One region of the Streptomyces sp. NPDC048185 genome, then DNA from elsewhere that is predicted to be linked to it. Evidence: riboswitches for the same ligand, from Rfam matches in the RefSeq annotation. Region 1 holds a riboswitch; the other holds the start of a gene.

The links. Region 1 has a riboswitch for S-adenosylmethionine ahead of thrC (threonine synthase). Riboswitches for the same ligand answer to the same signal wherever they lie in the genome.
Region 2: it holds a riboswitch for S-adenosylmethionine, as region 1 does, so the genes downstream of both, ACGF3H_RS01860 (aminotransferase class V-fold PLP-dependent enzyme) here and thrC (threonine synthase) in region 1, are expected to answer to the same signal.

What each region holds. Positions count from the first base shown of each region.
Region 1 covers NZ_JBIDAN010000006.1:134,698-144,751, reverse strand. The annotation lists gene groL (chaperonin GroEL) at 1-975, opposite strand, end outside; gene ACGF3H_RS19370 (cold-shock protein) at 1,304-1,507, opposite strand; gene ACGF3H_RS19365 (MoaD/ThiS family protein) at 1,949-2,224, opposite strand; gene thrC (threonine synthase) at 2,221-3,522, opposite strand; SAM riboswitch class I at 3,541-3,696, opposite strand; gene ACGF3H_RS19355 (glucosyl-3-phosphoglycerate synthase) at 3,838-4,782, shown strand; gene ACGF3H_RS19350 (hypothetical protein) at 4,786-5,484, opposite strand; gene ACGF3H_RS19345 (trehalose-6-phosphate synthase) at 5,637-7,025, shown strand; gene ACGF3H_RS19340 (hypothetical protein) at 7,038-7,466, opposite strand; gene otsB (trehalose-phosphatase) at 7,607-8,482, opposite strand; gene ACGF3H_RS19330 (DUF3263 domain-containing protein) at 8,518-8,742, opposite strand; gene ACGF3H_RS19325 (extracellular solute-binding protein) at 8,778-10,043, opposite strand.
Region 2 covers NZ_JBIDAN010000001.1:396,967-407,020, forward strand. The annotation lists gene ACGF3H_RS01840 (NYN domain-containing protein) at 1-1,342, opposite strand, end outside; gene ACGF3H_RS01845 (hypothetical protein) at 1,425-1,664, opposite strand; gene ACGF3H_RS01850 (rhomboid family intramembrane serine protease) at 1,822-2,583, shown strand; gene ACGF3H_RS01855 (Lrp/AsnC family transcriptional regulator) at 2,580-2,861, shown strand; gene ACGF3H_RS01860 (aminotransferase class V-fold PLP-dependent enzyme) at 2,951-4,333, opposite strand; SAM riboswitch class IV at 4,499-4,615, opposite strand; gene trpD (anthranilate phosphoribosyltransferase) at 4,699-5,763, opposite strand; gene ACGF3H_RS01870 (cytochrome bc complex cytochrome b subunit) at 5,896-7,533, opposite strand; gene ACGF3H_RS01875 (Rieske 2Fe-2S domain-containing protein) at 7,530-8,588, opposite strand; gene ACGF3H_RS01880 (c-type cytochrome) at 8,585-9,394, opposite strand; gene ACGF3H_RS01885 (heme-copper oxidase subunit III) at 9,460-10,054, opposite strand, start outside.

The sequences.
Region 1 (10,054 bases):
CTTGGTGATGACGACCTTGCGGGCGCGGCCCAGGAGGTCCAGGGACGCGTTCTCCAGCTTGAGGCCGACCTCCTCGGAGATGACCTCGCCGCCCGTGAGGATGGCGATGTCGCCGAGCATGGCCTTGCGGCGGTCGCCGAAGCCCGGGGCCTTGACGGCGACGGACTTGAAGGTGCCGCGGATCTTGTTGACGACCAGGGTCGACAGGGCCTCGCCCTCGACGTCCTCGGCGATGATCAGCAGCGGCTTGCCCGACTGCATGACCTTCTCCAGGAGCGGCAGCAGGTCCTTGACGTTGCCGATCTTGGAGTTGGCGATGAGGATGTACGGGTCGTCGAGCGACGCCTCCATCCGCTCCATGTCGGTGGCGAAGTACGCCGAGATGTAGCCCTTGTCGAAGCGCATACCCTCGGTGAGCTCCAGCTCCAGACCGAAGGTCTGGGACTCCTCGACGGTGATGACGCCTTCCTTGCCGACCTTGTCCATGGCCTCGGCGATGAGCTCGCCGATCTGGGTGTCGGCGGCGGAGATGGAGGCCGTGGAGGCGATCTGCTCCTTGGTCTCGACGTCCTTGGCCTGCTCGAGCAGGGCGGCGGAGACGGCCTCGACGGCCTTCTCGATACCGCGCTTCAGCGCCATCGGGTTGGCACCGGCGGCCACGTTGCGCAGACCCTCGCGCACCAGGGCCTGGGCGAGAACGGTCGCGGTGGTCGTACCGTCACCGGCGACGTCGTCCGTCTTCTTGGCGACTTCCTTGACCAGCTCGGCGCCGATCTTCTCGTACGGGTCCTCGAGCTCGATCTCCTTGGCGATGGAGACACCGTCGTTGGTGATCGTGGGCGCGCCCCACTTCTTCTCGAGGACGACGTTGCGGCCCTTGGGGCCGAGCGTCACCTTGACGGCGTCCGCGAGCTGGTTCATGCCGCGCTCGAGGCCGCGCCGCGCCTCCTCGTCGAACGCGATGATCTTGGCCATGTGAAGTGGTCCCTCCAGGACTGGGGGTGATTCCTTCGGACCGCGCCCGCGCCCGCGACGGACGGCTCGCCGGCCTCGTGGTTCCTTCCCCACCCGGCCTGCGGGCCTCACCGACCCGGTCCTTCGTTGTCACTCTCACCTTCAGAGTGCTAACGCCAATGATTAGCACTCGCCCCCATCGAGTGCAAGCGCCTCTCGGGGATCGGGCCGGTCGCTCAGCCGCCCGCGAACACCTGCGGCACCCGGCTCCCGGGCAGGCCGAAGGGCCCGCACCCCAGGGGGTACGGGCCCTTCGGAGAAGACCGTTGGCTTGCGCCGGCCGCACGTCTCAGGCGCTGAGGCGAACCATGTCGGCCTGCGGGCCCTTCTGACCCTGCGAGATCTCGAACTCGACCCGCTGGCCTTCTTCGAGGGTGCGGTAGCCGTCCATCTGAATCGCGCTGTAGTGGACGAAAACATCCGCACCACCGTCGACCGCGATGAAGCCGTACCCCTTCTCCGCGTTGAACCACTTGACGGTGCCCTGAGCCATGCCTAACTCCCCTATTACTGGCCCTTGCACAGATCCGCACTTCGCGGATCCGGGTCAGACCTCACCCCCCGATGGGTGGGGGCGTGCGCCGGAACGCGTCGACCGCGGCTGAATGTATCGGTCCAACTGCCGTCTGCAACAGGTCAATCGGACGAGAAATCTGGACGTAGCCGGTCCGGAATGTGGCGAGAATTCGCCTGAATTCGGGTCAAGTCGGGCTACACAAAGCGAACAAAAGCCGCGAAATACACCCACACTTTGGCTACATCTTGTCGGGCCTGCGGCAGGAATTGCGGAGCGCCGTCTCGGTGATCGGGAGCGCGTTCCCCAACTCTACCGCGCTCAATCACATGGAATTACCCCCTCCGCTTTTCCCACGGAGGGGGCAATTCCATGAACTCTGCGTCACGCCGGTCACCGAAGGCGACCGGGCGGGGCGGATCAGCCGCCGGCGACCGCCGGGATGATGGACACGCCCGCACCGTCCGGCGTCGCCGTCTCCAGGCCCTGCTCGAAGCGGACGTCGTCGTCGTTGACGTAGACGTTGACGAAGCGGCGCAGCTTGCCCTGGTCGTCCAGGACGCGGGCGGCGATGCCGGTGTGGTTCTTCTCGAGGTCCGAGATGACCTCGGAGAGGGTCGCGCCCTCGGCGGCGACCTCGGCCTGCCCACCGGTGTAGGTGCGCAGGATGGTGGGGATGCGAACGGTCACGCTCATGCGAGGCCAGCCTCTCGGAAGGAGTCCAGGTTGGGGCGGATCGTCGCGGTCAGGCCGGTACCGGCCACCGCGTCCAGCGTCTTGAGGCCGTCGCCGGTGTTGAGGACGACCGTGGTGAGGGACGGGTCCAGGACGCCGTTCTCGATCAGCTTCTTCGTGACGCCCACCGTCACACCGCCGGCGGTCTCCGCGAAGATGCCCTCCGTGCGGGCGAGCAGCTTGATCGCGTCGACGACCTGCTCGTCGTTCACGTCCTCCACCGCGCCGCCGGTGCGGCGGGCGATGTCGAGGACGTAGGGGCCGTCGGCCGGGTTGCCGATCGCGAGGGACTTGGCGATGGTGTTCGGCTTCTGGGGGCGCACGACGTCGTGTCCCGCCTTGTAGGCGGTGGACACCGGCGAGCAGCCCTCGGCCTGGGCGCCGAAGATCTTGTACGGCTTGTCCTCGACCAGGCCGAGCCTGATCAGCTCCTGCAGCCCCTTGTCGATCTTCGTGAGCTGGGAGCCGGACGCGATCGGGACGACGAGCTGGTCGGGCAGCCGCCAGCCGAGCTGCTCGCAGATCTCGTACGCGAGGGTCTTGGAACCCTCGGCGTAGTACGGCCGCAGGTTGACGTTGACGAAGCCCCAGCCCTCGCCGGCCGGGTCGCCGATCAGCTCGGAGCAGAAGCGGTTCACGTCGTCGTAGTTGCCCTCGATGCCGACGAGCTCACCGCCGTAGACGGCGGCCATGACGACCTTGCCCTGCTCCAGGTCGTGCGGGATGAACACGCAGGAGCGGAAGCCGGCCCGGGCGGCGGCGGCGCCGACGGCGCCGGCGAGGTTGCCGGTGGAGGAGCAGGACAGGGTGGTGAAGCCGAAGGCGCGGGCGGCCTCCAGGGCCTGGGCGACGACGCGGTCCTTGAAGGAGTGCGTCGGGTTGCCGGAGTCGTCCTTGACGTACAGACCGCCGGTGACGCCGAGCTCGCGGGCCAGGTTCTCGGCCTTGACCAGCTTGGTCCAGCCCGGGTTGATGTTCGGCTTGGTCGCCACGTCGGCCGGGACGGGCAGCAGGGGCGCGTAGCGCCAGATGTTCGCGGGGCCCGCTTCGATCCGCTTCCGCAGTTCCTCGGTGTCGTAGGCCGAGAAGTCGTAGGCGATCTCCAGCGGGCCGAAACACTCCTCGCAGGCGAAGACCGGGCCGAGGGGCACACGGTGACCGCACTCGCGGCACGAGAGCGCCGCGGCGGGGCCCAGGTCCACGGGGGAGGCGGGGGAAGCGGTGGTGTCGGTGGTGCTTGCGACAGTCTGCACAGCCATGTGAGGCGAGGCCCTTTCTCCTCATCTTCCTCACGACGCATCTCGCCGTGAGACGGATTTGGCACCTTCCCTAGCCGGGAGCCTCGCGCTGCGATCGACAGTGATCTACGAGAACCGACTGGAGGGTTGCCGGGGCTTCATCGGGCCGTTTCCCTCTGCCCCTCTGGATGAGCGGTATGTGGTTGTTCTGCACTGGTTCACAGGTGACCCCGGCATGCGCCGGTCCTCCGCGTTGTTCAAGACTGTAACCGAAGGCCAGGACGGTTGAGATAGTCGTCCGTACCGCGAGATGGATCACAAAGGAGCCCACCGACCGTGCTGGAAGAAGTCGAGCGCTGGCTTGGCGCACGCTCCTGGTCCGTGGCAGACCGCACGCTTCCGCAGATCATGGCGGCCAAGCACGCCACGGGCCAGTCGGTCAGCGTGGTGCTGCCGGCGCTCGACGAGGAGGCGACCGTCGGCGACATCGTCGCGGTGATCCGCCGCGAGCTGATGCTGCGGGTGCCGCTCGTCGACGAACTCGTGGTCGTGGACTCCGGGTCGACCGACCGTACGGCGGCGGTGGCCGCGGCGGCGGGGGCGCGGGTCGTCCCTCGCGACGAGATACTCCCCCGCATCCCGGCCGCGCCCGGCAAGGGCGAGGTGCTGTGGCGCTCGCTGCTGGTCACCGGCGGGGACATCGTCTGCTTCGTCGACGCCGACCTGCGCGAGTTCTCCGCCGACTTCGTCTCCGGCATCGTGGGCCCGCTGCTCACCGACCCGGAGGTCCACCTCGTCAAGGCCATGTACGACCGCCCGCTCGACGCCGCCCCGGGCGAGGGCGGCCGGGTCACCGAGCTGATGGCCCGGCCGCTGCTCAACCTGCACTGGCCGCGGCTGGCGGGCTTCGTCCAGCCGCTCGGCGGCGAGTACGCGGCCCGCCGCTCCCTGCTGGAACGCCTGCCCTTCCCCGTCGGCTACGGCGTCGAGCTGGGGATGCTGGTCGACTCCCTGCACCTGGTGGGTCTGGACGCGCTCGCCCAGGTCGACGTCGGGGTGCGCCGGCACCGTCATCAGGACGGCCGGGCGCTGGGCCGCATGTCCGCCGCGATCTACCGCACCGCCCAGCTCCGGCTGGCCCGCGGCCATCTGCTCCGCCCGGCCCTCACCCAGTTCGAGCGGGGCGCCGGCGGCTTCGAGCCGCGCACCTACGCCGTCGACACCGAGGAACGGCCGCCGATGGCGGAGATCGCGGAGTACGCCTCCCGCCGGGTGGCCTGAGCGTCAGCCGGTGACGCCGTCCGACCAGCGCCACCTGCCGCCCGAGTCCGGCGAGCAGGTCAGGTACTCGCCGCCGCGGCCGTGGGTGCTCAGACCGTGGTGCCGGTTGGCGCAGAACTGGCCGTCGGCGTAGCAGTTGCCCGCGGGGCTCATCAGCTCGCAGGCGCCGGTGCCGGTGCTCCCGCCGTCCCCGCCGCCCCCGGTGTCCCGGGTCTGCTCCGGTGCGGGCTGCGCGGGCGGGGTCGGCTTCGGCGTGTGCAGCAGGCGTCCGGCGCAGTCGCGGCCGTCGCGGGGGACGGTGAAGGTCACGTCGCCGGCGCCGCCGGTCTGCTCGCAGACCTTCTCACCCGCGCCCCAGGAGGCCGCGGCGCGTCCGGTGCCCTGGAGCTGGACGACGTAGTGGACCCCGGCCTTCTTCGCCGCGGCGACGGCCGACCCGATGGTGCCGCCGCCGAGGTCGGGCAGCGTGACCGGAGTCGGGGTCGGGGTGGGCGTCGGCGTCGGGGTCTCGCTGCCGGCGGTCGCCTCGGGGGTCGGACTGTCGCTCGGCGCGGCGGCGGCGGTGGCGGTGGCCGCCGCGGGCCGCTCGTCCGTCGTCGCGGCGGTGTCGCCGTCGCCGCAGCCGGCCAGGGCCAGCGCGGACGCCGCGATCAGTGCCGCGGTGGCGGCGAATCCCCGTATGCGCGCCTGGTGCCAGTACATGGGCACGGTGCACCCACCCCCCAGATAGTTGAAATGTGCACTGCACATATTCAACGTGTTCACATCCTCCACACAAGCGACGTGACCAAATCGCCGTCGAGGTGCCGCGTGGGCACGTTTGAGGATTTGGGGCCCGGGCTAGGTTGAGGCGTATGGCTTCAAGGTTCGGTGCTGCTCAGGTGCTGGTCGCCTCCAATCGGGGGCCCGTCTCGTACGAGGTGCGGGAGGACGGTTCGCTGCATGCCCGGCGGGGCGGTGGCGGACTGGTCTCCGGACTCTCGGCCATCGGGCCGGACGCGGGCGCGTTGTGGGTCTGCTCCGCGCTGAGCGACGGCGACCGCGAGGCGGTGCGGCGCGGGGTGGGCGAGGACGGCGTGCGGATGCTGGACGTGCCGGCCGACGTGCACGCGGACGCCTACAACGGGATCGCCAACTCGGTGCTGTGGTTCGTGCACCACATGCTGTACCAGACACCCCTGGAGCCGGTCTTCGACGCGGAGTTCCGGCGGCAGTGGGCGTCCTACGAGGCGTACAACCGGGCCTTCGCCGAGGCACTGGCCGAGGAGGCCGCCGAGGGGGCGGTCGCGGTCGTGCAGGACTACCACCTGACGCTGGTGCCGGGGATGCTGCGCGAGCTGCGGCCCGACCTCAGGATCGGGCACTTCTCGCACACGCCGTGGGCGCCGGTCGACTACTTCCGGATGCTGCCGGACGACATCGCCGAGCAGGTGCTGCGCGGAATGCTGGGCGCCGACCGGCTCGGCTTCCTCACCCGGCGCTGGGCGGACGCGTTCACCGCCTGCTGCGACGCGCTGGTGGGCGGGCTCGGCGGCACGGAGATCGGCGTGCACGGGCTGGGGGCGGACGCGGACTTCCTGCGGAAGCGGTCGCACGAGGCCGACGTGGACGAACGGATGGCGGCGCTCCGGGAGGAGATCGGCGAGGGGCGCCGGACGATCGTCCGGGTGGACCGGACCGAGCTGTCCAAGAACATCGTGCGGGGCATGCTGGCGTACCGGCAGCTGCTCGCCGACCGGCCGGAGTGGCGGGAGCGGGTGGTGCACGTCGCGTTCGCCTACCCGTCGCGGCAGGACCTCGCCGTGTACCGGGACTACACGGCCGAGGTGCAGCGGGTCGCGGAGGAGATCAACGCGGAGTTCGGGACGGCCGGGTGGACGCCGGTCGTGCTGCACGTGAAGGACGACTTCGCGCGCTCGCTGGCGGCGTACCGGCTGGCGGACGTGGCGCTGGTCAACCCCATCCGGGACGGGATGAACCTGGTGGCGAAGGAGGTGCCGGTCGTCTCCGACGAGGGCTGCGTGCTGGTGCTGTCGCGGGAGGCCGGGGCGTACGAGGAGCTGGGCGAGGACGCGCTGGTGGTGAACCCGTACGACATCGGCGCGACGGCGGACGCGCTGCACCGGGCGCTCACCGTGTCGGCGGGCGAGCGGGCCGAGCGGTCGAAGCGGCTGTCCGCCGCCGCCACCGCGCTGCCGCCGGCCCGCTGGTTCCTCGATCAGCTGGAGGCACTGCGGGGCTGACGCCGACGGGCGTCACCGCCCCTGGACCGGCGGGCAGTACCCGGTCTTGTCGCCGATCGAGTTGATCTCCGCGTTCGACCGCGGATCACCCGCGTAGTTCACCTGGTCCGTGCACTTCTCGCCGTCCTGCACGGGGGTGCCGGACGGGGCGGCACCGCCCGACCGCCCCTGGACCGGCGGGCAGGTGCCGGTCTCCTCGCCGATCGAGTTGATCTCCGCGTTCGACCGCGGGTCACCCGCGTAGTTCACCTGGTCCGTGCACTTCTCGCCGGACCCGCCGGTGGGGGTGGCCGGCTCGGCGGCGGAGGACTGCGTGACGCTCGTCGGGGCGGCGGAGGGCGCGGCGTCGTCGGCGCCGCCGCCGTTGTCGCAGGCCGTGAGTGCCAGGCCGGCGGCCATGACGGCGAGGGCGAGCACCGGGAACGTGCGGCGAGCGGGCATGACGTGTCCTCCAGGGTTCCGGGCCTCAGCGGGCAGGCGCTGTACATCTCCCAGGGGGGCCCGCACGCCGGGGCGGGTTGCCCCGGCGCCGGCGTCCGGACACGTCTGTGACGAGCGGGGAGCCTCGCCGTGACGTTGTCTCAGCCCAGCCGGCCCGCGAGGGCGCGCAGGAGCGCCACCACCCCGGCCGGGCCGTCCACCTCCACGTCCGCGCGCTTCCTCAGCTCCGTCACCTCGTCGCTGCCGCTGCAGACCAGCAGGCCCGGAACGCCCTCGGCGCGGAGCTCGTCCGCGGCCGTGTAGGCGGGGAGGTCGCCGAGGTCGTCGCCGGCGTAGAGGACGGACCCCGCGTCCAGCTCGCGGACGTACTCCCGCAGGGCTGCGCCCTTGTCCATGCCCGGTGGGCGCAGTTCCAGCACCATGCGGCCCGGTTCGACGATCAGGCCGGCCCGGGAGGCCAGGTCGGCGAGGGGGGCGCGCAGGGTGTCGAAGGCGGCCTGCGGGTCGGGGGCGCGGCGGGTGTGGACGGCCACCGCGTGGCCCTTCTCCTCGATCCATGTGCCCTCGCCCGCGCCGGACCGCTCCAGCAGTCCCGGCAGCTCGGCACGGACGGCGGCGACGCCGGGGTGCGGTTCGGGCGTGGTGAGGGTGCCGGTCGCCGCGTCCCAGCGCTCGGCGCCGTAGTGGCCGAGGACGACGAGGCGGTCCAGGCCGGGGACGTCCGCGAAGCCTCCGTGGTGGACGGCGACCTCGGCCGGGCGCCCGGTGATCACGGCGACGGAGGCGACCTTCGGGGCGAGGGCCGCGAGCGCGGGCACCGCGTCCGGGTGCGCGCGGGCCAGGTCGGGGTCCGGCACGATCGGGGCGAGCGTGCCGTCGAAGTCGAGCGCGATCAGCGCGCGGCCGGGGCGGGCGAGAAGGGCGTCGAGCCCCTCGCGGCCGGCCTCGGTCGCGGGCGTCGGCAGGTGGTCCGCGGGGACCCGGGAGTCGGGGGTGGATTCCTGGTGGCTGCCCATACGGCGAACCTATCCCGCGGGCCCGGGAACGAACCTCAGCGCTCGCCGCGCCGCTTCTCCCGCACCCGGCGCAGCCGGTTGACCGTCACCGGGTCGAGGGCCAGGGCGCGCGGGTCGTCCAGGAGGGCGTTGAGGAGCTGGTAGTAGCGGACGGGGGCCAGGCCCAGTTCCTCGCGGATCGCGCGTTCCTTCGCGCCGGGGCCGGGAAAGCCGCGGCGCTCCAGCGCGAGGATGCCGCGCTCCCTTGCTCCGAGGTCCATGTACGGCACCGTAACGCCCGCCACCGACAGCGGCGCTATTCGGCGCTGTCCGCCCGCATGGCCGACGTCTGGATCTGGCCGAGGACCTCCGAGGGGCTGCCGCCGGGGACGACCGCCTGGCCGATGCGCTTCTTGACGTCCGCGCTGACCGAGGCCCAGGAGGTCTTGCCGACCGGGTAGAGCTCGGAGAGGAGCAGCTCGTCCAGGAAGGGCTTGAGGTCCTTGTCCTCGGCCGCCGTGCTCATCGCCTCGGACGCGGAGGTGGTGACCGGCAGCAGGTCGTACTCGCGGGAGAAGTCGAGGACGTTCTCGTCGTCGTAGACGAAGTCGAGGAAGTCGCCGATCTCCTCCTGGTGGCCGTTCTTCTTGAAGGCCGTCATCCAGTCGGTGACACCGAGGGTGTTCCTGCTCTCGCCCTCGGCGCCGGGGGTGGGCACCATGCCGTACTTCACGCCCTTGGCGGAGGCCGCCTTCATCAGGGAGGGGTGGCCGTTGAGCATGCCGACCTCGCCGTTCGCGAAGGCGGTGAAGGCGGCGGCCCGGTCGAGCTTGCCGGGGGCGACGGGCCCGGTGAGGCCCTTGGCCACCAGTTCGTCCCTGAGCCAGGTGAAGGTGGTGACGTTCTGCGGCGAGTCGACCGAGTAGGTGCCGACGTCGTCGGTGTAGCCGCCGCCGCCGCTGAGCATCCACTGCATCGTCTCGGCCTGAGCCTCCTCGGGGCCCAACGGCAGCGCGTACGGGTACTTCACGCCGTCCTCCTCGAGCGCCTCGGCCGCGTCGGCGAGGTCGTCCCAGGTCTTGGGCGGGGTGATGCCGGCCTTGTCGAAGAGGGTCTTGTTGTAGAAGAGCACGCGGGTGGAGGCGGCGAACGGCAGGCCGTACTGGACGCCGTGGACCTGGCCGGCCGTGGCGAGCTGGGAGACGAAGTCGGCCTGGACCGGGATGGAGAGCACGTCGTCGGCCCGGTAGAGCAGGTCCTTGGCCGCGTAGTCGGCGTAGGCGCCGATCTGCGCCATGTCGGGGGCGTCGCCGGCGTCGACCATCTCGCGGACCTTGCGGTCGACGTCGTTCCAGGAGTAGACGGTGACGTCCACGTGCACGTCGGGGTGCTTGGCCTCGTAGGACTTGGCCAGCTCGTCCCAGTACTCCTGGGAGCTGTTGTCCTTGCTGTCGCCGTAGTCGGCGGCGACCAGCTTCAGCGTCACCTCGTCGGAGCCGCCGGTGAGTCCGCAGCCGCCGAGGACGGCCGTCAGCCCGAGGGCGGACACCGCCGCGATCGTTCCAGTCCTACGCCGCTGCACCGTTCCTGCCC
Region 2 (10,054 bases), on a different contig from region 1:
GCGAGAACCGCTTGAGGAGGACCACGGAGGCCACGGGTCGCGCACCCGCCTTCGCCACCCCGTCGGCGACCTCGCGGTCGGTGGAGACGACGATGACCGGACGGCCCGGCGGTTCGGCCCGCACGAGCTGGCGGATCAGCTCGTCGGCGGTGACGCCCGGCTTGGAGAACAGCACCCGCACCCCGCGCGGCGGTGCCAGCAGCACCGGCGCCGCCAGTTCGGCCCCGTCGAAGACGCAGGTCGTCTCGGCGCCGGTCTGCGCGGCGAGCTGGGAGAGCTGGCCGAGCAGGCGCAGCCGCTGCTTCTCCAGCGGCATCTGCGGATAGCCGGTCTTGGTGACGTTGTAGCCGTCGACGACCAGATGCGCCTGGGGCAGCGCCAGCAACTGGTCGAGGATGGCGGGGTCGTGCTCGGACAGGGCGCGGGCGGCGATGTCCTTGGGGGTCATCCGGCCGGGCTCGACGGCGTCCACGGTCTCCGCGGGCCGCGCCGACACCGGCGGCAGCGCGAGCTCCCGGCGCAGCCCCTGCGTGGCGTCCAGCAGCGTGTCCAGGAGCAGCCGTACCCGCATGTCCTCGACGCTGCGCCCCTCGCGGGCCGCCCTGCGGCTGGCCTCCAGCGCGGCCTCCGTCTCGCCGAGGCGGGCCTTGAGCCGCCGGCTCTCGCTCTCGGCGGCGGACACCTGGGCGTTGGCCTCGGTGCGGACGGTGTCTATCTCGTCCCGCACCTTCCGCAGGGCCGCCTCGCCGCGCTTGACGTCGCTGAGGGCGGAACGCAGCTTGCGGTGCAGCGACTCGGCCTCCTTCTTCGCCGCGTCCAGCTCGCCGCGCAGCCGCTCCGTCTCGGTCCTGGTGTGCTCCCGGGCCCGCTCCAGCTCCTCGTGCAGCCGCTCCAGCTCCGCACGGCTCTCCTCGTCGGCGCGCTCGGCGTCCGCGCGCTGCGCCTCCTCGCCGGCGGCGGTCACCAGCTTCACCCAGCCGTGCGGGCGCAGCACGTAGGCCGCGGCCGCCACGTCGAGGGGGTCCGCGGCCGGGGGCGGCGAACCGGAGTCGAGGGCGCCGGCCAGCTCCGGCTGGGCCTCCCTGAACTTCTCGCCGATCCGCTGCCGGAACAGGGTGTCGCCCTCCACGGCGGCGGCCATGGCGTTGCCGGCGAACTTGGCCCGGCGGTTGGGGGCGAAGCGGGCGTACTGTCTCAGCTGTGCGGGCAGTTCGCCGAGGGTGAGTCCGCCGAAGCCGTCGGACACGATCTGCACGACCCTGCGCCGCACTCCGTCGGGCAGCGGGCGGTCGAGCACCTCAGCGGCGCCGTCGCCCGGCCCCCCGCCGTGTGTCTCCACCATCCGTCACCCCAATGCCTCTGCTGCCTGCGCATGCCTGGGCGCGATCCCGGTTCGGGACCACGGCCCGCGGAGCCCGCTCCCGTCAGGAGCCGGCGCCCGGCCTGTCCACGAGTTCCACCTGGTCCACGGCATTGCACCAGCGGCACCGCACCGACTCGATGGTCTCACTGAGCACCTCGCGCTCCTCGACCGTCGGCTCGCCGGCCAGATCGAGGTGCACGTACTCGACGACCTTCGAGGCACGGGTCACGTCGAACCGGGTGAGGTTGCCGCAGAGGGTGCAGCGCCACCGCGTCGTGTCGGTCGGCAGGGGAACCGTCATCGTGGCTGTTCGCTCTCTATCCAGTGTCCGTGACGCGCCGGCCTCCCCGGTGCGTATGGCTCGTAACCCTACGGCCTGGCGGGTACCCGCCGCCCGCGCGTCCACGGCGGCGAGGCGGTACGGGCGGTTTCGTCCGGTTGCGTCATGCTCTGTATTCATGATCCGCAACTGGAGCACGGCGGCCCTCGGGAAGGTCAGGACGCTCGGCACGGCCCGCACCCCGCGGAGCCGCACGGCTCCGGTGACCTACGCGCTGATCACCCTGTGCTGCCTGCTGTTCCTGGTCAGCCCCGCGTCGGGCCTCGTTCCGGTCCACGGGAGCGGGGAGGAGCTGCTCGCCGCCCAGCGCGCCTGGTTCCGCCGCTGGGGCGTGATCCCCGCAGAACTGTTCGAGGACTCCCCCCGGGCCGCTCTCACGCCCGCCACGGCACTGTTCGTCCACGGCAGCTGGGTGCACCTGCTCGGCAACATGCTCTTCCTCTACGTCTTCGGCGCGATGACCGAGGCGCGGATGGGGCGGCTCCAGTTCCTGCTGTTCTACCTCGGCTGCGGCTGTCTGGCGCTGCTGGGCTACGCGGCGGCCAACGCCCACTCCCAGGAGTCGCTGGTCGGGGCGTCGGGGGCGATCTCCGCGGTCCTCGGCGCGTTCCTCTTCCTGTTCCCGAGCGCCCGGGTGACCAGCCTCCTGCCCTTCCTGCTCTTCCTGCCGCTGCGCTTCCCGGCGTGGGTGGTGCTGCCGTTCTGGGTGTCCCTGCAGTGGCTGGCGGCGGGGCGCGCCGGTGACGGGCCCGGGGTGGCCTACCTCGCGCACCTGGTGGGCTTCGGGCTCGGCTTCGTCTTCGCCTGGGTGCGGTTCGGCGGTGGGACTAGAGTTGGGGACGTTCCAGCGACGGCCCCCGAGGGAGAGAACCAGCCGTGATCAGCGCGATCGTCCTCATCAAGACCAGCGTGGACCGGATCCCCGAGATCGCGGAGCAGATCGCCTCGCTGGAGAACGTCAGCGAGGTCTTCTCCGTCACCGGCACCTACGACCTGATCGCGATGGTGCGGGTCAACCAGCACGAGGACCTGGCGGAGGTCATCCCCGGCCGGATCAGCAAGATCCCGGGCGTGGAGGGCACGGACACGCACGTGGCGTTCCGTACGTACTCGCAGCACGACCTGGAGGCGGCGTTCGCCATCGGGCTCGACAACTGAGCTCGTCCTGAGACCGGGTCCGCCGGGCCGGCCGACTGCGCCGGGCCGGCCGACGGCGCCGTGCGGGCGGGCCCGGTGGTGCGGGAGCCTCAGGCGGCGGTCCCGGCCGCGGACGTGTCCGGCACGCAACGCCCGTCCTCGGTGCGGTAGTTCCAGCGGGCGCCGTCGCTCACCAGCTCCTTGACGGCGTTCACGAACCGCTCGACGTGCTCGTCCGGGGTGCCCGCGCCGAAGCTGACCCGGATGGCGTTGAGGGACTTCTCCCCCGGCGCCGCCTCGGGGGCGCCGCACTCGCCCTGCGTCTGCGGGTCGCTGCCGAGCAGGGTGCGCACCAGCGGGTGGGCGCAGAACAGACCGTCGCGCACGCCGATGCCGTACTCCGCGGAGAGGGCGGCGGCGAAGTGGGAGCTGTTCCAGCCCTCGACGACGAAGGAGAGGACGCCGACGCGGGGGGCGTCGTCGCCGAAGAGGGAGAGGACCCGGACCTCGGGCACGCCGGCGAGCCCTTCGCGGACCTTGCGGATCAGGTGCTCCTCGCGGGCGACCAGCGTGCCGAACCCGGCCTCGGTGAGGGCCTTGCAGGCCGAGGCGATCGCGTAGGCGCCGATGACGTTGGGCGAACCGGCCTCGTGGCGGGCGGCGCTGTCGTGCCACTGCACGTCCACGCCGCCGTCCGGGCGCCGGCTGACGCTGCGGCTGGCACCGCCGCCCGCCAGGTACGGCTCGGCCTCGCGCAGCCAGTCGGCGCGGCCCGCGAGGACGCCGGAGCCGAAGGGGGCGTACAGCTTGTGCCCGGAGAAGGCGACCCAGTCGACGTCCAGGTCGCGCACGTCGACGGGGTGGTGCGGAGCGAGCTGGGCGGCGTCCAGCACGATCCGGGCACCGTGCGCGTGCGCGGCGGCGGCCAGCTCACGCACCGGCCACAGCTCGCCGGTGACGTTGGAGGCGCCGGTGACGCAGACCAGGGCGGGCCCGTACGGCTCGCGGGCGGCCAGCGCGCGCTCCAGGGTCCCGACGGCCTCGGCCGGGGTGCGCGGGGCGTCCAGGTAGGTCACGTCCGCGTCCCGCCAGGGCAGCAGCGAGGCGTGGTGCTCGGTCTCGAAGACGAAGACCCGGCAGCCGGCCGGGAGGGCGGCGGCGAGCAGGTTCAGGGAGTCGGTGGTGGACCGGGTGAACACCACCTGGTCGGCGTCGCGGCAGCCGAGGAACTCGGCGACGGTCCTCCGGGCGTTCTCGAACAGGTCGGTCGACAGCTGCGAGAGGTACCCGGCGCCGCGGTGCACGCTGCCGTAGTACGGGGCGTAGGCGGCGACGTCGTCCCAGACCCGCTGGAGCGCGGGCGCGCTGGCGGCGTAGTCCAGCGCGGCGTAGGTGACCTCGCCACCGGTGACGAGCGGGACGGTGACGTCCCGGCCCAGGACGGGCAGCGGGGCACAGACGGACTGGTCGGCGGCGACGGCGGAGACGGACATGGGTGCTCCCGTGAAGGCAGAGGACATCACCACGCGAGCGCGCACGGCTCGAGCGTGGGACGGAAAGGAAAAGGGGGATGCGGAGGCGGGGCTCTGCGGCCCTATCGCATTCGCTGATTCACGGGAGACTCCCTCGGACGACCCAGGACCCCTGGTTCCGCGAGGGGTCCGCGCTTGCCGTGAACCTTGCTGTCCACGGCCTGGTCTTCACCCGGGGCACCCCGCCACGGACGGAGGGTTGCCGGACAGTCGGCCGGGGCCTCATGACTGTCACTCATGACCTGGGAAGGAACGTACGTGAAGTGATCGCCGCCCCGCAACCCGAGTCCGGATCGCGGGACGGACGTCACTGTCCCGGGGCGGGACTACGCGTTGCTGGCGGCCACCCAGCGCTCCAGGGTCCGCCTGGCCGCGCCGGAGTCGATGGACTCGGCGGCCTGCTCCATGCCGGCCCGGATCCGCTCGGTCAGCGGTCCGTCGCCGGGCTTCAGCGCCACCAGGGCCGCCGCCGAGTTCAGCAGCACCGCGTCCCGGACCGGCCCCGGCTCGCCGGCCAGCAGGCGGCGGGCGACGTCGGCGTTGTAGGAGGCGTCGGCGCCGCGCAGCGCCTCCACCGGCACCAGTTCCAGGCCGACGTCCCGCGGGTCGAAGGACTCCTCGGTCACCGTGCCGTCCCGCACGACCCAGACCCGGGAGGTGGAGGTCGTGGTCAGCTCGTCGAGGCCGTCGTCGCCGCGGAACACCAGCGAGGAGTTGCCGCGCTCGGCGAACACCCCGGCGATGATCGGCGCCATCCGCGGGTCGGCGACACCGACCGCCTGGGCCTTCACCTTCGCCGGATTGGTCAGCGGCCCGAGGAAGTTGAACACGGTCCGCACGCCCAGCTGGCCGCGCGCGGTCGCCACGTGGCGCAGCGCGGGGTGGAACTTCACGGCGAAGCAGAAGGTGATCCCGGCCTCCTCGGCGACCTGGGCCACCCGCTTCGGGGTCAGCTCCAGATTGACCCCGAGCTTCTCCAGCACGTCGGAGGCGCCGGACGCCGAGGAGGCGGCACGGCTGCCGTGCTTGACGACCTTGGCGCCGGTGCCGGCGATGACGATGGCCGACATGGTGGAGATGTTGACGGTCTTGGCGCCGTCGCCGCCGGTGCCGACGATGTCGACGGTCTCGCCGGGCACCTCGATGACGTGCGCGTGCTCGTACATCGACCGCACACAGCCGGAGATCTCGTCGACGGTCTCGCCCTTGGCCCGCAGCGCCGTCGCGAACCCGGCGATCTGCACGTCGGTCGCCTCGCCGCGCATGATCAGGTCCATCGCCCAGGCGGTGTCGTCGACGGACAGGTCACGGCCGTCCAGCAGACCGTTCAGCAGGACGGGCCAGGAGCGGCCCGCCGCGATGTCGCCTCCAGCGGGGGTCACAGCGCTCATGAGCCGCTCCTGATCGTGTGCATCGTGGAAAAGAGAGTGTGGTCCCACCCTATCCAGCCCCCGGGCACGGCGAAGGGCCCCGTCCGCAGACCGGACGGGGCCCTTCGACCGTGGTGTGGCGACGCTGGAGGGTCAGTGGTGGCCGTGGCCGCTCGTGATCTCCTTGTACTCCTCGACGGTCGGCTTCGGAATCTGCGACTCCGGGCCGTAGTACGCCTTGCTGAGCTTGGCGCGGAGCTTCTCCGAGCCCTTCGCCTTGCGCTCGACGCCGTTCTCGTCGACCGTCGGGCCGATCTCGGCCGGCTTGTACTGCTCGTGCGAGGTGAGGGTGTGCAGCGCGCCCTGGCTGAGCGGCTCGTGGACCTCGATGAACTCACCGTGCGGCAGGCGCTTGATGATGCCGGACTCGCGTCCGTGCAGCACCTTGTCCTTGTCCCGGCGCTGGAGGCCGAGGCAGATCCGCTTGGTGATCACGAAGGCGATGACCGGGCCGACGAAGAAGCCGATCCGGACGAACCAGGTGACCGAGTTGATCGACAGGTGGAAGTGCGTGGCGACGATGTCGTTGCCACCACCGATCAGCATGATGATGTACGCGGTCACCCAGGCGACGCCGAGGGCGGTACGCGTCGGGGCGTTGCGCGGCCGGTCCAGGATGTGGTGCTCGCGCTTGTCGCCGGTCACCCACGACTCGATGAACGGGTAGACGGCGATCGCCGCGAGGAAGATACCGAAGATCACCAGCGGGATGAACACACCCAGGACGAGCGTGTGACCCCAGAAGTTGATCTCCCAGCCGGGCATGGCGCGGACGAGCCCCTCGGCGAAGCCCATGTACCAGTCGGGCTGGGCACCGGTCGACACCTGGTCGGGCCGGTACGGGCCGATGCTCCAGATCGGGTTGACCGACACGAGGCCGGCGACGGCCGCGATCACACCGAAGACCAGGAAGAAGAAGCCTCCGGCCTTCGCCATGTACACCGGCAGCAGCGGCATGCCGACGACGTTGTTGTTGGTCTTGCCGGGGCCCGCGAACTGCGTGTGCTTGTGGTAGAAGACCAGGATCAGGTGGCCCACCATCAGGCCGAGCATGATGCCCGGCAGCAGCAGGATGTGGATCGAGTAGAACCGGGCCACGAAGTCGTGGCCGGGGAACTCCCCGCCGAACAGGAACATCGAGATGTACGTGCCGACGATCGGCACGGACAGGATCGCGCCCTGCGTGAAGCGGACACCGGTGCCGGAGAGCAGGTCGTCCGGGAGCGAGTAGCCGGTGAAACCGGTGAACATGCCGAGGACGAACAGCAGGAAGCCGAACAACCAGTTGATCTCACGCGGCTTGCGGAACGCGCCGGTGAAGAAGACGCGCATCATGTGCACGAACATGCCGGCGAGGAAGATGATCGCCGCCCAGTGGTGGATCTGCCGGATGAGCAGACCACCCCGGATGTCGAAGCTGATGTTCATCGTCGAGGCGTACGCCTCGCTCATCAGCTGGCCCTGCAGCGGCACGTACGAACCGTGGTACGTGACCTCGTTCATCGACGGGTGGAAGAACAGCGTCAGATACACACCCGTGAGGATGATGATGATGAAGCTGTACATGCACACTTCGCCGAGCATGAACGACCAGTGGTCGGGGAAGATCTTGCGCATGTTGGCCTTGGCCAGGGAGTAGATCCCGAGCCGGCCGTCGGCCCAGTCGGCGACGCGCTCGCCGGCCGGTGCCTTCCCGCGTGAGCGGGACTCGTTGGTCGCTGTCGTGCTCATCCGCGCTCCCAGAAAGCAGGACCGACGGGCTCTTCGAAGTCGCTGAGCGCCTCGAGATAGCCCTCGTCGTTCACACCGATGCGCAGCTGCGGCAGGGCGTGACCGGCGGGACCGAAGATCACCCGGGCACCGTCGGAGAGGTCGAAGGTGGACTGGTGGCAGGGGCACAGCACGTGGTGCGTCTGCTGCTCGTACAGGGAGATCGGGCAGCCCACGTGGGTGCAGATCTTCGAGTACGCGACGATGCCCTCATGCGACCACTCGAGCTCGCGCTTGTCCTTGATGTCCTCCGGCTGGAGCCGGACGATCATCAGGGCGGCCTTGGCGATCTCGTCTTGGAATTCCTCGTCGTGCTCCTCCAGGCCCTCGGGCTTGGCGAAGGTGAGCGAGCCGACCGCGACGTCGGAGGGGCGCAGCGGCTCGTTCGTGTTCATGTTGACGAGCAGCTTGCCCTTGGACCACAGGGTGTGGCGGAGCTTGGTGCCGGGCAGCGGGCCGAGGTCGCGCAGCAGGACGACGCCGGAGAGCGGCACCAGGGTGAGCGCGCCCAGCATCGTGTTGCGGATCAGCTTGCGGCGCCCGATCACGGACTCCTTGGCGCCCTGCTTGAAGTCCGCGTGCACCTTGGCACGGACCTCGGGGGACGCCTCGATCGGGTGACGCTCGTCGGCGACCTCCTCGTCGGACATCAGGGTGCGCGCCCAGTGGACGGCGCCCGCGCCGATCGTGAACAGCGCCACGCCCAGCGTCAGGCCGAGCGCGAAGTTCATCGCGTTCACGTGCCCGAACGGGAAGACGAAGATCGACTTGTCGTGCGGGATGGCCACGAACGAGGCGATGAAGCCCGCGGTGGCCAGCATCGACAAGGTGAACAGGAACGCGACGACACGCTCGGACCGCTTGGCGGCCCGCTCGTCGATGTCCTGGATCCGGTGCTCGTGAGGCGGCAGCCCCGGGTCGGCGAACGGGTGGTCCTCGTCCGCGACCTTCACCGCACCGTGCGTGGTGCCCTGCTCAGCAGGCAGGTTCTCTTCTGGAATGTCTTGGCTACTCATGACTTCTTGGCCTTTGCGGTCCGGGCGGCGACCCACACGGCGACGGCGATGCAGGCACCGAGGCCGAAGATCCAGCCGAAGAGGCCCTCGCTGACCGGCCCGAGGCCGCCCAGCGACAGACCGCCGGGGCTGACGGTCTCGTCACCGTTGACCGCGTTCAGGTAGGCGATGATGTCCTTCTTGTTCTGCTCCGACATGGTCGTGTCGGGGAAGGAGGGCATGTTCTGCGGGCCGGTCTGCATGGCCTCGTAGATGTGCTTCGGGTCGACACCCTCGAGGCTGGGCGCGTACTTGCCGTGCGTCAGCGCGCCGCCCTTGCCGGTGAAGTTGTGGCACTGGGCGCAGTTGGTGCGGAACAGCTCACCGCCCTTGGCGATGTCCGCGCCCTCCGGGCCGTACTTCTCCTCGGTCGGGATGGCCGGTCCGGCACCCAGCGAGGCGATGTAGGCCGCCAGCTGGTCGATCTCGGCCTGCGAGTAGAGGTTCGGCTTGTCCGGGACCTGCGCGCCCGGCTGCTGGGCCGGCATACGGCCGGTGCCCACCTGGAAGTCGACGGCCGCGGCGCCGACGCCGACCAGGCTCGGACCGTCGGTGGTGCCCTGACCCCCGGTGCCGTGGCAGCTGGCGCAGCCGACGGCGTAGAGCTTCTTGCCCTCTTCGATGGCGAGGGACTGGGCGGATTCATCTGCCTGCGCCTTGCTCGCGGGCGCGAACGCGGCGTACAGCCCCCCGGTGCATGCCAGCGCGAGGAGTAGGACGACGAGCGCCGCCAGCGGATGGCGTCGTCGTGCGGAGAGCTTTTTCACGGATTACCCCGGTGTCAGGATCTTCTGCGTCGATGCTTCTGGTATTGCGCGGGTGCGTGCCGCGACTACTTGATCATGTAGATCGTGGCGAAGAGGCCGATCCAGACGACATCGACGAAGTGCCAGTAGTAGGACACGACGATGGCCGCGGTCGCCTGCTCGTGGGTGAACCTCCGGGCCGCGTAGGTGCGGCCGAGGACCAGCAGGAAGGCGATGAGGCCGCCCGTCACGTGCAGTCCGTGGAAGCCGGTGGTCAGGTAGAACACCGAGCCGTACGGGTCCGACGAGAGCGAGAGGCCCTCGTGCTTGACCAGCTCGGTGTACTCGAACACCTGACCGCCGATGAAGATCGCACCCATCACGAAGGTGACGATGAACCACATCCTGAGCTTCTTCACGTCACCGCGCTCGGCGGCGAACACGCCGAGCTGACAGGTGAGGGAGGAGAGCACCAGGATCGTGGTGTTCGTCGCGGAGAACGGGAAGTTCAGCGCTTCGGCCTTCTCGGACCAGAAGTCCGGGCCGGTCACCGATCGCAGGGTGAAGTACATCGCGAAGAGGGCCGCGAAGAACATCAGCTCGGAACTCAACCAGATGATGGTTCCGACGCTGGTGAGGTTCGGCCGGTTGACCGACGGGTGCGCGTGCCCGGTTTCTACT